DNA from 2 places in the Bacillus sp. H1a genome. Region 2 is predicted to be linked to the other one. Evidence: predicted binding sites of a transcription regulator. Region 2 holds the regulator's gene; the other holds the start of a gene.
The links. Region 2 encodes LexA, which represses DNA repair genes until DNA is damaged. Its sites were predicted from a motif close to CGAACATATGTTCG; they were not measured.
Positions count from the first base shown of each region.

Region 1: the regulator LexA is predicted to act here: its motif matches at 5,277-5,290, upstream of ruvA (Holliday junction DNA helicase RuvA).

Region 1 covers NZ_AYMH01000083.1:129-7,134, forward strand. The annotation lists partial or broken gene exsA (spore coat assembly protein ExsA) at 1-469, shown strand, start outside; gene U860_RS0128825 (YhcN/YlaJ family sporulation lipoprotein) at 650-1,324, shown strand; gene U860_RS0128830 (hypothetical protein) at 1,355-1,789, opposite strand; gene U860_RS0128835 (metalloregulator ArsR/SmtB family transcription factor) at 2,228-2,548, shown strand; gene U860_RS0128840 (DMT family transporter) at 2,618-3,547, shown strand; gene U860_RS0128845 (BofC C-terminal domain-containing protein) at 3,687-4,196, shown strand; gene U860_RS0128850 (iron-hydroxamate ABC transporter substrate-binding protein) at 4,227-5,171, opposite strand; gene ruvA (Holliday junction DNA helicase RuvA) at 5,361-5,978, shown strand; gene ruvB (Holliday junction branch migration DNA helicase RuvB) at 5,984-6,985, shown strand; gene U860_RS0128865 (DUF2905 domain-containing protein) at 6,982-7,006, shown strand, end outside.
Region 2 covers NZ_AYMH01000018.1:9,125-16,130, reverse strand. The annotation lists gene phnC (phosphonate ABC transporter ATP-binding protein) at 1-643, opposite strand, end outside; gene U860_RS0107455 (phosphate/phosphite/phosphonate ABC transporter substrate-binding protein) at 760-1,698, opposite strand; gene U860_RS0107450 (bifunctional metallophosphatase/5'-nucleotidase) at 1,883-3,466, shown strand; gene U860_RS0107445 (DUF896 domain-containing protein) at 3,513-3,752, opposite strand; gene U860_RS0107440 (recombinase family protein) at 3,798-4,454, opposite strand; gene lexA (transcriptional repressor LexA) at 4,596-5,216, shown strand; gene U860_RS0107430 (DUF4097 family beta strand repeat-containing protein) at 5,303-6,109, opposite strand; gene U860_RS0107425 (DUF1700 domain-containing protein) at 6,110-6,652, opposite strand; gene U860_RS0107420 (PadR family transcriptional regulator) at 6,645-6,968, opposite strand.

The sequences.
Region 1 (7,006 bases), on a different contig from region 2:
CAACCAAATGCCGAACATAATGCCAATAATGGATAACAATCAAATGCCAAACATGATGCCAATAATGGATAACAACCAACCACCGAACATAATGCCGATAATGGATAACAATCAAATGCCAATGATGCCGCCATATCCGCATTATCAACAACAAAATCCATACTATAATATGCCATATCAACAAGGTGCACAGGTAGCACCGCAATATACTTCTATGCCAAATCCGAATATGATGCCAATGGATAATAATATGCCACCACTCGTGCAAGGTGAGGAAGATTGTGGATGCGGAGGAGAAAGTAGGTTATATAGTCCGCAACCAGGTGGACCACAATACGCCAATCCTTTATATTATCAACCGACTCAGCCAGCATATGCACCACAGCCGGGAACGATGTATTATCAGCCGGATCCACCAAATGTATTTGGAGAACCAGTTTCAGAAGAAGAGGACGAAGAGGAAGTTTAAAAAAGGTGGGATTATTCCCGCCTTTTTTGTATTTGTGGTAGTTAAGAAAACGTGAGATTTACATCAAGTGCTAGAAAATTCCTAGTGAAATATTAACAGTGTAAAAAGCCGCTCTGTTACTCATTATAAGAAGGAGCTTTTCGAAAAGAGAAGTTCATTCTAACAAGGGGGGTTTTTGTATTGAATACGAAAGTAAAAGTTATTGCTGCTTCTTTGTTAGTTACCAGTGCGTTAGCTGCATGTGGTACACCTAAAGAGAAAACTGCGATGGACGGGCGTAATTATAATTACGAGCGTACATCTTATAATGATACACATCCAAATCGTACTAATGTAACGCGTAACGATCGTTATACAGATTATGTAACATACCGAAATGGAAACAGAGCAACAGACAATGTGTATGATTATCGTAACGGTACTGGATATAATTATTACCGTGATGTAAATTACAATGGACAAATTGCTAATCCGCACCCAACACGTAATATTACAATGAACAATTCATACATTAACAATGATGGTAAAACTGCAGAAAAAATTACGAATCGTGTGAAACGTATGAATAACGTAGATCGGGTTTCTACAGTTGTATATGGAAACGATGTAGCGATTGCGGTAAAACCACGTAATACAGCGACAGATGAAACAGCGATGGCAAACGAAATTCGTCAAGCTGTTGCGAGTGAAGCTGGAAATAGAAACGTGTACGTCTCTGTAAGAAACGACATGTTTACTCGTGTTGATGCAATGAGTACGCGTCTACGTAATGGTACAGTTACAAACGATTTTAATCGTGACATAACAAATATGTTCCGAGACATTCGTTACGGTTTAACTGGTACAGTACGATAACAATAAAGAGGAAGGGGAATCCCTTCCTCTTTATTCATCTTCGTCTTGTAAACGACGTTTTTTAATAAGATAACTAACGGAATAAGAAGTTAAAAAGCATACGAAGAGGATACTACCTGTAAGGATAGCTTCAAACAGAGGTCTCTCTGGACTGAAAATGATATAAATAATAGCCATAATAATCCCTACAATAAGGGAGCGTAAGACAAGTTTGTAATAAGGAGTTAACTTTATTTCCTTTTCGCTTTCTTCTACATCGATTGAAATACTTAATTGTAAATAGCTAAGTAAAATACTTGTAAGAATAAATAATAACCATAATGGAGATTTCGTAATTTGATCCATTCCTTCAGTGAATCCGATATAGCCTAAAATTCCGATTATACCAATTGATTGAAAGAGAAAGGCAATACGTATGTTTTTTAATGTTTGAAGAATGAGACGTTCATCTTTAATTTTTTTCAAAGCATTCAGCCCCTGTTTATATTTATAGTATTAATTGTAATATATATATTTCATTAATCAATTTATAATTTACATAAAGTTTATTTAGGTAAAAAAGGAAATGAAATATTTTTATAAACATGTTGCGCTTATACTTTATTAATGTTATATTAGCAAAGCGATGAGCTAATTTACGTAAGACGAGAGATATGCTTAAGTGCTAAACACGCGAATGTGGTCGCCTGGTCTCTCGCCGTAAACGCATCAAGACGCCTGCTATGCAGGCGTCTTTCATTTTATATGAATGTAAAGAGAAGAGTGGAGGAATCCAATCTTCTCTTTTTTTATTGAATTTAAAGTCAGAAAATAAAGTTATTTACAAGTGTATGTGAAAGGGTTACTATTTAATGGTAATATATTACATGTTTTTTAGATATAAAAAGTTGGGATGAAGAGGATATGGAGAATTTTGAATGCAGAAATACAGAAATTGTGTTAGAAAAGTTTCAGGTCGTAACACCTATATTTCAGGCGTTGGGAGATGGGAATCGTCAGCAAATTATTATGTTGTTACTAGAAAACAAACATATGAATGTAACGCAAATAACAGATAAGATGGGGATTTCTAGGCCGGCTGTTTCACATCATTTAAAAATTTTAAAACAAGCAGAGTTAATTGTAGCGGATCGGAATGGAAAAGAAATTTTTTATTCTATAATAGCTGGAGATTTTTTAAAACAGGTGAAGGATTTACTTCAAGAGATAGAGTCGAATTATTAATTTTTTTTAGTTAATGAGTAAACAAGTTTAAACATTTGAACTTGTTTTTTACGAAAAGGGGTAATAAAAATGAACAGTATAAATCGTATGCACGTAATTATGTTACTTGTTCCTTTGTTTTGGGGTGGCTCTTTTGCAACAGCAGAGCATATTATTACCGAGATTCCACCAATTACTGCAGCGACAATTCGTTTTGGTTTAGCTGGTTTCATTTTGATAGGAATAGTTTTTATGAAATCTGAGTGGAATACAAGTTTGTTAGTTGAGAATTGGCGGGGATTGTTATTTGTATCGTTAACAGGTATTTTTGGGTACAACATTTTTTTCTTTATGGGACTTCACTATACTTCTACTATGAATGGCTCACTTATCATTGCTACCATGCCAGTCTTTGTGACATTGGGAGCAATATTATTTTTTAAAGAATCTTGGAGTTTAAAAATAGGAATAAGTTTAATTTTATCGCTTATCGGTGTAATAGTTGTTATTACGAGTGGTTCATTGAATACGCTTATGTCCTTGTCATTTAATAAGGGAGATCTTTTATTTATAGCTGCCTTAATATGTGGGGTGTTATATAGCTTAACAGGAAAAAGAGTTATGCGTGGTGTATCACCCTTATTAACTACAATGAGTATGACGGTATTAGGAACTGTTTTTTTAGCAGGCCTTTCTTTATATGAAGATGGCTGGAGAGAGGTTTCAACGCTTTCCTTACAAGGATGGATAGAGATGCTGTATATGGTGATATGTGGGACGTTAGTTGGGTATATAGTGTTTAATAAAGGAGTAGAAGAGCTAGGTGCAAGTAAAGCTAGTATGTATTTAAATATAACTCCCATTGTGGCTACTGGCATATCAGTTATATTATATGGAGCAATTGTTACGTGGCAGCAAATAGTTGGAATGATAATTGTACTAATCGGAGTCTATATAGCAACGATGCAATCCAATAAAGATAAAAAACTACTTTCGCATAATCACTGCGATTCTAAATAGGGGGAAATAGTGTAAAGGTGTACAAAAAATTGAATTCTATAATTCTTAATAGGGGTATTCTATGAATTAGGGATAAAACCCCCATTTCCGGAAAAACTACAAATGAAAGTATGATTTTGCCTAGAAGAGGTGAACGGAAATGAAATGGATACTGATTGCAGTGCAAGCTTTCGTTATGGTGTTTTGTTTAGTTTATGAAACGAGTGTGAGGGCGGAAGGGCCAGTACCAGAAGTAAAAGAAAAAGAACCTCAAGTTACAATTTTATTAGAGCGTATGTATGTTGATGGAGAAGTAAGTGAGGAAATATTTACGGAAAAAGTAGTGAATTTGGAGCAGTTTTTGCAGCAATATAAAGAGTGGCAACTTGTTGATCGTGATGATGTACAAATCGTATTACAAAAGAAAATTGATGATATTTCACCTTTATTGAAAACAAGTGGTTATTTTGGTGTTTCAGAGGAAGGAATATTACAAATTTTTAAAGGTGTACCGAAAAGTGATAACGCGATTCACTCATTTTTTCAAATTGATATGAAAAAGCTTGAAAGTTATGAGCGTGCGAAATTAAAACGTGGCATTCGTATAAAATCAAAAGAAGGTTTTGTGAAGACCATTGAAAAAATGAAGCAGTATGCAGTGAAAAAGTAAGAAAAGCAGCTCTGGTGCGAGCTGCTTTTCTTATTTATTTTTATCTAAAATTTGTTTAGCGATTTCATCAATTAGCATATCTTTTCCGATTGGATTAAATGCTTTCGTATTGAAGACTTCATTCGATACTTCGTATACGTGATTATTTTTCACTGCTTTATTATCTTTCCAAACTGCACTGTTTTTATAGTCTTCATACACTTTATCAGCTTCGCCGCCGAAGTTTACAATGAACATTTGATCAGGCTGGAATGCAACGAGGCCTTCTAGTGATACTTGTGCCATCGTTTGTTTTAAGTCTGTACCTTTTGTTGCTGGAAGTTTTAAGTCGTTAAAGATGATGTCACCATATCCGAAGCTACCGTATACACGGAAGTTTTGTGGTGTTACTGCAACGAACATAAAGTTTTCGTCTTTTGTTTTTTCTTTAATTTTTTTAGATAAAGAGTCTGCTTTTTTATCGTAGTCTGTAATCCATTTATCAGCTTTCTTTTCTTCGTCAAATAGTTTACCTACTTCTTTAAACTTACCGCGCCAGTCTTCTAGATTTGTTTCTAGAACAACTGTCGGTGCCACCTTTTCTAGTTGATCATAAATTTTCAATTGACGATTGTTTAAAATAATTAAGTCTGGTTTTAAAGCAGTAACAGCTTCTAAATCAACTTTAGGTGCCCAATACCAGCCAACAGCTTTTACTCCGTCTAGCTTTTCTGTTAAATGATTTTGGATTTTATCTTTATATGTATTTGCTGTACCAACAGGTTTATGTCCAAGAAGTAACAATTCTTCTGTTGATCCAGATAAGTCAACAATCCTTTTTGGATTTACTGGAATTGTCGCTTCTCCTTTAGCGTGTTTGACAACTTTTGTTTTCGGTTGTTCTTTCGCTTTAGACTCATCTTTTTGAGAAGAGCAGCCAACGATAGAAAGGACAACTAACATGATAGTAAATAAAATAAATAGCCTTTTTTTCATCCTAATGTAACCCCTTTAATTAATATTGATAATCATTATCGACTATTGTATAGTAATGTTCTTTCTGTATTTATGTCAATAGAAAAAAACGGAAATTTTAAACAGAGAACATTTGTTGGGGTATCCTCGCTTTTCTATTGTTAAATATGTTAAAATGGAATACATGATTTGAGAGGGAGAGATCGTATTTTGTTTGAATATGTTACAGGTTACGTGGAGTATGTAGGACCGGAATATGTCGTAATTGATCATAATGGAATTGGTTATCAAATTTTCACACCAAATCCATATGTCTTTCAAAGAAGTAAGCAAGAAATTCGTGTCTATACATATCATTATGTGAGAGAAGATATTATGGCACTTTACGGATTTAAAACACGTGAAGAGCGTTTATTATTTACAAAATTGTTAGGTGTATCAGGCATTGGACCGAAAGGTGCTCTTGCAATTTTAGCTTCTGGTCAAACAGGACAGGTCGTTCAAGCAATTGAACATGAAGATGAGAAGTTTTTAGTGAAATTCCCAGGTGTCGGAAAGAAAACAGCGCGCCAAATGATTTTAGATTTAAAAGGGAAATTAGCAGATGTTGTACCAGATGCGTTTGTTGATTTGTTCTCAGATGTCGAAAGTTTTGATGAGAAAAAAGGTTCATCAGTTGAACTTGATGAAGCGCTGGAAGCACTGCGTGCACTTGGTTATGCAGAACGAGAAGTTTCTCGCGTTGTACCAGAACTATTAAAAGAATCACTAACAACGGATCAATATATTAAAAAGGCACTTAGTCTTTTACTAAATGGTAAGAGGTGAGTATAATGGACGAACGTCTCCTTTCAGGGGAATCTGTATATGAAGATGCAGATTTAGAGTATTCATTACGGCCACAGACGCTCCGTCAGTATATTGGCCAAGATAAAGCGAAACATAATTTAGAAGTTTTTATTGAAGCGGCGAAAATGCGTGAAGAAACGTTAGATCACGTACTTTTATATGGACCACCTGGACTTGGTAAAACGACGCTTGCGAATATTATTGCCAATGAAATGGGTGTTAACATTCGAACAACGTCAGGTCCCGCAATTGAAAGACCAGGAGATTTAGCGGCTGTATTAACAGCACTGCAGCCTGGGGATGTATTATTTATTGATGAAATTCATCGTTTGCATAGATCTATTGAAGAAGTGTTATACCCAGCGATGGAAGACTTTTGCCTTGATATCGTTATTGGGAAAGGACCGTCAGCTCGATCTGTACGTCTAGACTTACCCCCATTTACGCTAGTTGGGGCAACGACGCGTGCAGGTGCATTATCAGCACCACTTCGTGACCGTTTCGGTGTACTTTCACGATTAGAGTATTATACAGTAGATCAGCTTTCTGCGATTGTAGAACGTACAGCAGAAGTATTCGAAGTGGAGATTGATTCGTTGGCAGCACTAGAAATTGCAAGACGTGCCCGTGGTACACCTCGTATTGCGAATCGTCTATTACGACGTGTACGTGACTTCGCGCAAGTTCGCAGTGACGGAACGATTGCGATGGAAATTACACAAATGGCGTTAGAGCTATTACAAGTAGATAAATTAGGACTTGATCATATTGACCATAAATTACTGCTTGGTATTATTGAAAAGTTCCGCGGTGGTCCAGTTGGATTAGAAACAGTTTCGGCAACGATTGGAGAAGAATCTCATACGATTGAAGATGTGTATGAGCCGTATTTATTACAAATTGGCTTTTTACAACGAACTCCAAGAGGCCGAATCGTAACTCCACTCGCATATGAACATTTTGGGATGGAGATGCCAAAGGTATGACGGAGATGCCAAAGCTGCTTA
Region 2 (7,006 bases):
GCGTCGCATACTCTCTAGCCAAATCAATAGAATGTAAGTTTACAATCATTGTAATTCCAAAATCTTGATTAATTTTCTTTAAATCATCCATTACCTGCTTCGTAGTAAGCGGATCTAAAGAAGCGACTGGCTCATCAGCTAAAATAATTTTTGCCTCTTGCGCAAGTGCCCTTGCAATTGATACACGTTGCTGTTGACCTCCTGATAACTCATCAGCCCGCGCATATGCTTTCTCTAAGATGTTCACTCGTCCCAAGGCTTGAAAAGCAAGCTCTACATCTTCTTTAGGAAATAGCCCGAGCGTTGTACGTAATGTAGAATGATATCCAACACGTCCGGCTAATACATTTTTTAAAACAGTAGATCTCTTCACAAGATTGAAACTTTGAAAAATCATACCAATGTCTCGTCGCATACGTCGTAACTCTTTTCCTTTCGCAACAGTAATAGATTCTCCATCAATAATAATTTCTCCACCTGTAATTTCATGAAGTCGATTAATCGATCTGAGAAGTGTTGATTTTCCAGCCCCAGATAACCCTACCATAACGACAAACTCGCCTTTTTGAATTTCCATATTAATATTATTCAATCCTTTTGTACCGTTCGGATAAACTTTGGAAACATTTCGAAACTCAATCACGCCTTTTACCTACTTTCTACTTAATAATAAAAATCGAAAAATGGCCCACTAACTGAAAACACACACAATTCCAGTTAGTCGCCATTTTCACTGAACCTGTAAAATATCCGTATGTATTATTGCGTTTTTACTTTCTTTCCATAATCACGAACGATATCAAATTTACTATCATCAGATCTAATATATCCTTCATGCGAATATATTTCTTTAATAATTTTTTGTCCCTCTTCACTCTTTCCAATTTCTATAAATGCGTCTTGTAATTTTTTACTCCATTCAGCATCTAAGTCGGAGCGTACAGAAATAGTATCGTTAGGAATCTTTTCTGTGAATTTCACAATTTTTGTTTGATCAAACACATTAGGATAGTCTTTTTTTACAATATTACGAGCATCTTGGAATACAACCGCAGCATCTACATCCCCATTCAATAGAGCGATAATAGATTGATCATGACCTTTTAATGTAACAGGTTTCACATCTTTTAATGGATCTATCCCTTCTTTCAGCAATACAGCTGCAGGCCACACATATCCTGCTGAAGATGTTACATCTTGATACCCGATTTTTTTACCTTTTAAATCTTTTACACTATTAATGTTAGAATCTTTCTTTACAACAAACTCAGACTTATAATAATCTACCAAGTCTTTTGTTGGAGCTCCTGTTGCATCATCTACTCCAAATCGTTGTGCTTGTAAAATTACATTTGCGGCCTTTTTTTCATGCGCTAATACATATGCCGTTGGAGGCAAGAAACCTACATCTACTTGTTTTGATGCCATCGCTTCTACAATCGTATTGTAATTCGTCGAAATACTAACTTTTACAGGGATATTCAGCTTATCACTTAACAGTTTTTCTAGTGGTTTTGCTTTTGCTTCTAACGTATCAGCATTTTGCGATGGAACAAATTGAACATTTAAAGTCTTTGGTACATAACCTTTTTTCGTATCTTCACTTTTATTTGTACTTGATTCCTTCGCCCCACAACCACTTAATAATCCCGCTGCTAATACAACCGATGTACCCATTGCAAAAACTTTTTTCAACATGTTAAATCCTCCATTTCCCTTGTTATAAATTTACTTTTTGTAAACACGTAGAAATATATCACATATTTTCCCATACAATTATTTATTTACAGAATTTTTACACATTCTAAACATTCCAATCAAACTTCATTTCACATATCTGATATGATTAATCGTAAGATAACAATAGAAAAGGTGGATTATGTTGAATCAAAATCGATTTGTAACTATTAACATCTTATTAACGAGCGATATACATGGTAATGTTTATCCAATTCACTATCAAAATAACTTACCAGCAGACGTGGGACTATCCAAAATTTCGACACTCATTAAAAAAGAGCGTTCTACAAATGAACATGTGATTTTAATTGATAACGGTGATTTCATCCAAGGAACTCCTTTCACTTATCATTATGCTACTTATGAAAAAGATAAAGAGAACCCAATGGCCTTATTAGCCAATTATCTAGATTATGATGCTGCAATTATCGGAAATCATGAATTTAATTACGGAATGGACATATTAAACAATGCTATTTCAACTGCCAATACCCCTTATTTATCAGCTAATATTTTAAATAAAAACAGAAAAAAACCGTATTTTGGAAAACCATATATCATAAAGCAAATTGAGCCGAATATAAAAATTGCTATTTTAGGGGTAACAACGCATTACATCCCAAATTGGGAGCAACCTCATCATATTGAAGATTTACTATTTGAAGATGCACTGGAAACAACAAAAAAGTGGGTTTCTTACATCCGCGAAAACGATAAACCTGACTTACTCGTCGTCGCTTACCATGGAGGATTTGAACGTGATTTACAAACAGGAGAACCTACTGAAGCTTTAACAGGTGAAAATCAAGGTTATGCGATGTGTCATGAAATTGATGGCATAGATATTTTACTAACAGGTCATCAACATCGAACGATTGCAAATACAAAAGTGAATGGTGTTACAATTTTACAAGTTGGCTGTAATGGACAATCGTTAGGAAAAGTGGAAGTTACATTTGAAAGAAATAATAATGAGTGGGTTACGAAAGAATGTCATTCTGAAATACTATCTGTACAGGGGATTCAGGAAGATGAAGCTATCCTTTCACTTGTGTATGATTACGAGGATAAAACACAAAAGTGGCTTGATCAGCCTATTGGGTTTATTAATGGAGACATGCAAATTTCTGATGCTCTGCAAACACGTCTACAAGACCATCCCTTTATTGAATTTATTAATAAAATACAGATGGATGTAGCAGAAGTTTCTATTTCTTGTACAAGTTTATTTCACAATGAATCTCCTGGTTTTCCCGAACATGTCACAATGCGTAACATCGTTTCTAATTATATTTATCCAAATACATTAAAAGTTATTCGAGTGACTGGAGCAGATATAAAAGAAGCTCTTGAGCTCTCCGCCACTTATTTCGCACTAAATGTAGACGGAAATATCATTGTAAACCATGCATACTTAGAACCGAAACCGCAGCACTATAATTACGATATGTGGGAAGGAATTTCATACGTATTAAACATTTCAAAACCATTTGGCGAAAGAGTTACTTTTTTAGAATATGATGGACTTCCAATCAACATGAAGCAAGAATACGATGTCGTTATGAATAATTATCGTGCAGGTGGTGGCGGAAACTTCCTTATGTATCAAAATAAGCCCATTATAAAAGACATACCAATAGATATGTCTGAACTTATCGCTAACTATATATTGAAGCATAAAACGATAGAAGCAACAACAAATCATAACTGGAAAGTTATTAAATAGCGAATCTGTCTATTAATATCAAAAAAAGATGGGCTACGCCCATCTTTTAATTTAATTTTGCATTATCTTGCTTTTTTAAAGCTTTTAATTTCGCCGGTGTAACATCAGTGCCTTCTTCGTTAACGACTTTAATTCCTTTTAATTCGTTTAACATATTTTGACGAAATCCTTTTAAATATTGTTCACGTAGCGATTGGCGCTCACGTTGTTCTTCTTCAGTTAAGCCTTCAGCTTTTGCTTTTTTCGCTAAGAAGTTAATGCGTTCAATGAGTTCGTGACTTAGCATCTCGAATCCCCCTTCTACTCAAAACTGATTATTATCATACAATAGTTAGTCTTCTTTATCAAGCGATTGCTTTGTATATTCGACATATCTTCGATGCACAGTTGCTTTTGAAACATTATGACCGAAACCACGAAGTGTTGCTGCAATCTCTTCGAAAGTTAATTCATTCCTACGCAAACGTACAATTTCCTCAATAGGTACTTCTTTTTTCTCGCGTCCTACACTTAAATGACGATTTTTCAAATTATTCTCTGGACGAAATCCTTTCTCCACCGCTCTTTGCATGCCACGTTTAATTTTCAAATTGTGGATTTTTCTTTGATACTCCTCAACAATCCCAATTATATCTAACACCATAGAATCAGAATCCGAAAGCTGTAATTCACCATTATGCGTGTGCGTATAAACTTTTATTCCCTCTTTATGTAAACAATGCATTAATGCAATCTTCGCATTCCCTCTACCAAGGCGCGTTTCATCTTGTATAAGAAGCACATCAACTTGTTCATCTCGAATTGTATCTAGCACTTCTAATATGCCATCACGTTCAATTGTATAACCACTAGCCTGCTCTTCAATTACTTTTATAACATTCATTTGATAGCGCTCAGCTAAATGCAATAATTCATCTTTTTGACGCAATAATGATGTTTCCTGCGCTTCTTTTGTTGTGCTCACACGTGCATAAATAATTGCATTCATTTTGAACCCCTCTTTCTCACTATATTTTCCCTCTAGTGTATCATAAATTCGCCTTCCGTTCGAACTTATGTTTGTAGAATGTTTTTTCACATGTTATACTTATTAATAAGAAAAATGAAAGAAAACGAGGTGTTAGAAAACATGGAAAAGTTAACGAAACGCCAGCAAGACATTCTCGACTTTATTAAGCTAAAAGTACAAGAAAAAGGGTATCCACCTTCCGTACGTGAAATCGGTCAAGCAGTCGGCCTTGCTTCTAGTTCTACAGTGCACGGACATTTATCACGATTAGAAGAAAAGGGATATATTCGACGCGATCCAACAAAACCACGAGCAATTGAAATTTTAGGTGAAGACCGAACGGACACTGAAACACAATCTGTTATTCAAGTTCCAATCGTCGGAAAAGTTACTGCTGGTTTACCAATTACAGCAGTTGAAAGTGTAGAAGAACACTTCCCACTTCCAGCTAGCATTGTTGCTGGAGCAGACCAAGTGTTTATGTTACGTATTTCTGGGGACAGTATGATTGAAGCTGGTATTTTTGATGGTGATTTAGTCGTTGTTCGCCAACAACAGTCTGCATACAATGGTGAAATTGTAGTTGCCTTAACCGAAGACAATGAAGCAACTGTTAAACGTTTCTATAAAGAAAAAGACCATTTCCGTCTTCAACCGGAAAACTCTTCATTAGAACCTATCATTTTAAAACAAGTGTCAGTTATCGGAAAAGTAATTGGCGTATATCGCGATTTACATTAAAAATAATAAAAAGAAGATAATTACCTTATTTATATAAGTAATTATCTTCTTTTTGTATTTTGATAGATTTCCGTACATTCTATTCCTTATTTACGAGCTTCAATCGTAACATCTCCGGCAGAAGTTTTCCCACTAATCTTTGTACTTCCATTACCAATTGTTATATTTTTATTTTCCTCATTAAAAATTGTCACGTCTCCAGCAGTGCTTCGCCCGGTTATAACTGCGTCTTTCGGTTTTTCCAATAAAGTAATATCTACATCACCAGCAGTTGAGCTTGCCTCTAGATCATATTTAGAATCATGATCAATAACATCCACATCACCACTAGCTGTTTTTGCTGTTACTTTCCCAATCACTTTCTTTACATTCACGCTACCAGCTTTTGAAGATCCATCTACACTCTTAGCAGTTATATGTCCCAGATCCACATCTCCACCAAGTGTCCCAGCACTTACGTAGTCACTTTTCACATCACTTATTTCTATTTGCCCAGCGGATGAATTTACTTTTATCTCTTGATAAGAACGTTCAGGTATAAATATAGTCAATATAGGCGTTTGAAAATTGAAAGTAAAAAATGAGAAATCAAATGAAACACCTTTCTCTATTTCTCCTTGAATCTTTAATGTGTCACCATCCTCAGCTATACGAATCTTCTGTTTACGTAAATCTCCTGATTGCTTTACATAAAAAGAGGAATCAGGAGATTTTTGGACAACAATATCTCCTGCATCTAACTTAACTTCTACATTTTTTAGCGTTTCATTTTTAATTACGTCTTCTTTATTTCCTTTTTCTGCAGTTTGTACTGCTTTTTCATATGTTTGTGAAATCCCTATTACTCCAATAATGATACAAGCGATAGCTACTAATAATAGTTTTTTCATCATTTACTCCCCTTTTATCATTTTGAAGTTCCATATTACATATCGTACGCATAATCTTTTAAACCACTTCGTACTATAAAAAGCTACAATACATAACAACAAACCAACTCCAACAAACGTGATACTAACGAATAAATCAATCCATAAAAAAGTGCCCATAAACACTTTTAGAATAACAAAAAATGGTGTCACTACACTAGAAATCCCCGCAACCCAAAGAGAAAATATAGTAGCAATAATTGCAATTAATGGGCCTAACACAATAATAAAATTAAACAAACTAAGTCCAATCGCCGCCATGACAGCTCTTGTCACATTTGAAGTCGATGGATCTTTTTTCATTTCATCAAAGCGATACATCGCTAATAATTCTTTTGCAATCACTTTCGGAGAACCAAGTCCTTTTATTATTTCCGATTCAGTTTTCCCCTCTTCTACCCCAAACTGAAAGTGCTCTTCATAATCGAATAAAATGTCTTTCCTCTCTTCTTCCGGTAACTTTCTAAGCTGATTCGATAATTCCCGAAGGAACTGTTCTTTATTCATCCCAATTCACCCCTTCAATAATTTCTTGTACGCCTTTCGCAAAATCACGCCACTCTGTTACTAATAAATGAAGTTGCGTCTCACCTTGCTCAGTTAGTTCATAATATTTACGGGGCGGCCCTTCCGTAGATTCTTTTAAATATGTTTGAAAATATCCCTCTTTCGTTAAACGACGCAATAACGGATATACTGATCCTTCTGATATTAAAAACTTATTAGAGATTTGTTGAACTAGTTCATAGCCATAACAATCTTTACGTTTTACAAGAGCCAATACACACAGTTCTAACACACCTTTTTTAAACTGAACGTTCAAGGACAATCCTCCTTCCTTATTTTAGTACTGTTTAATAC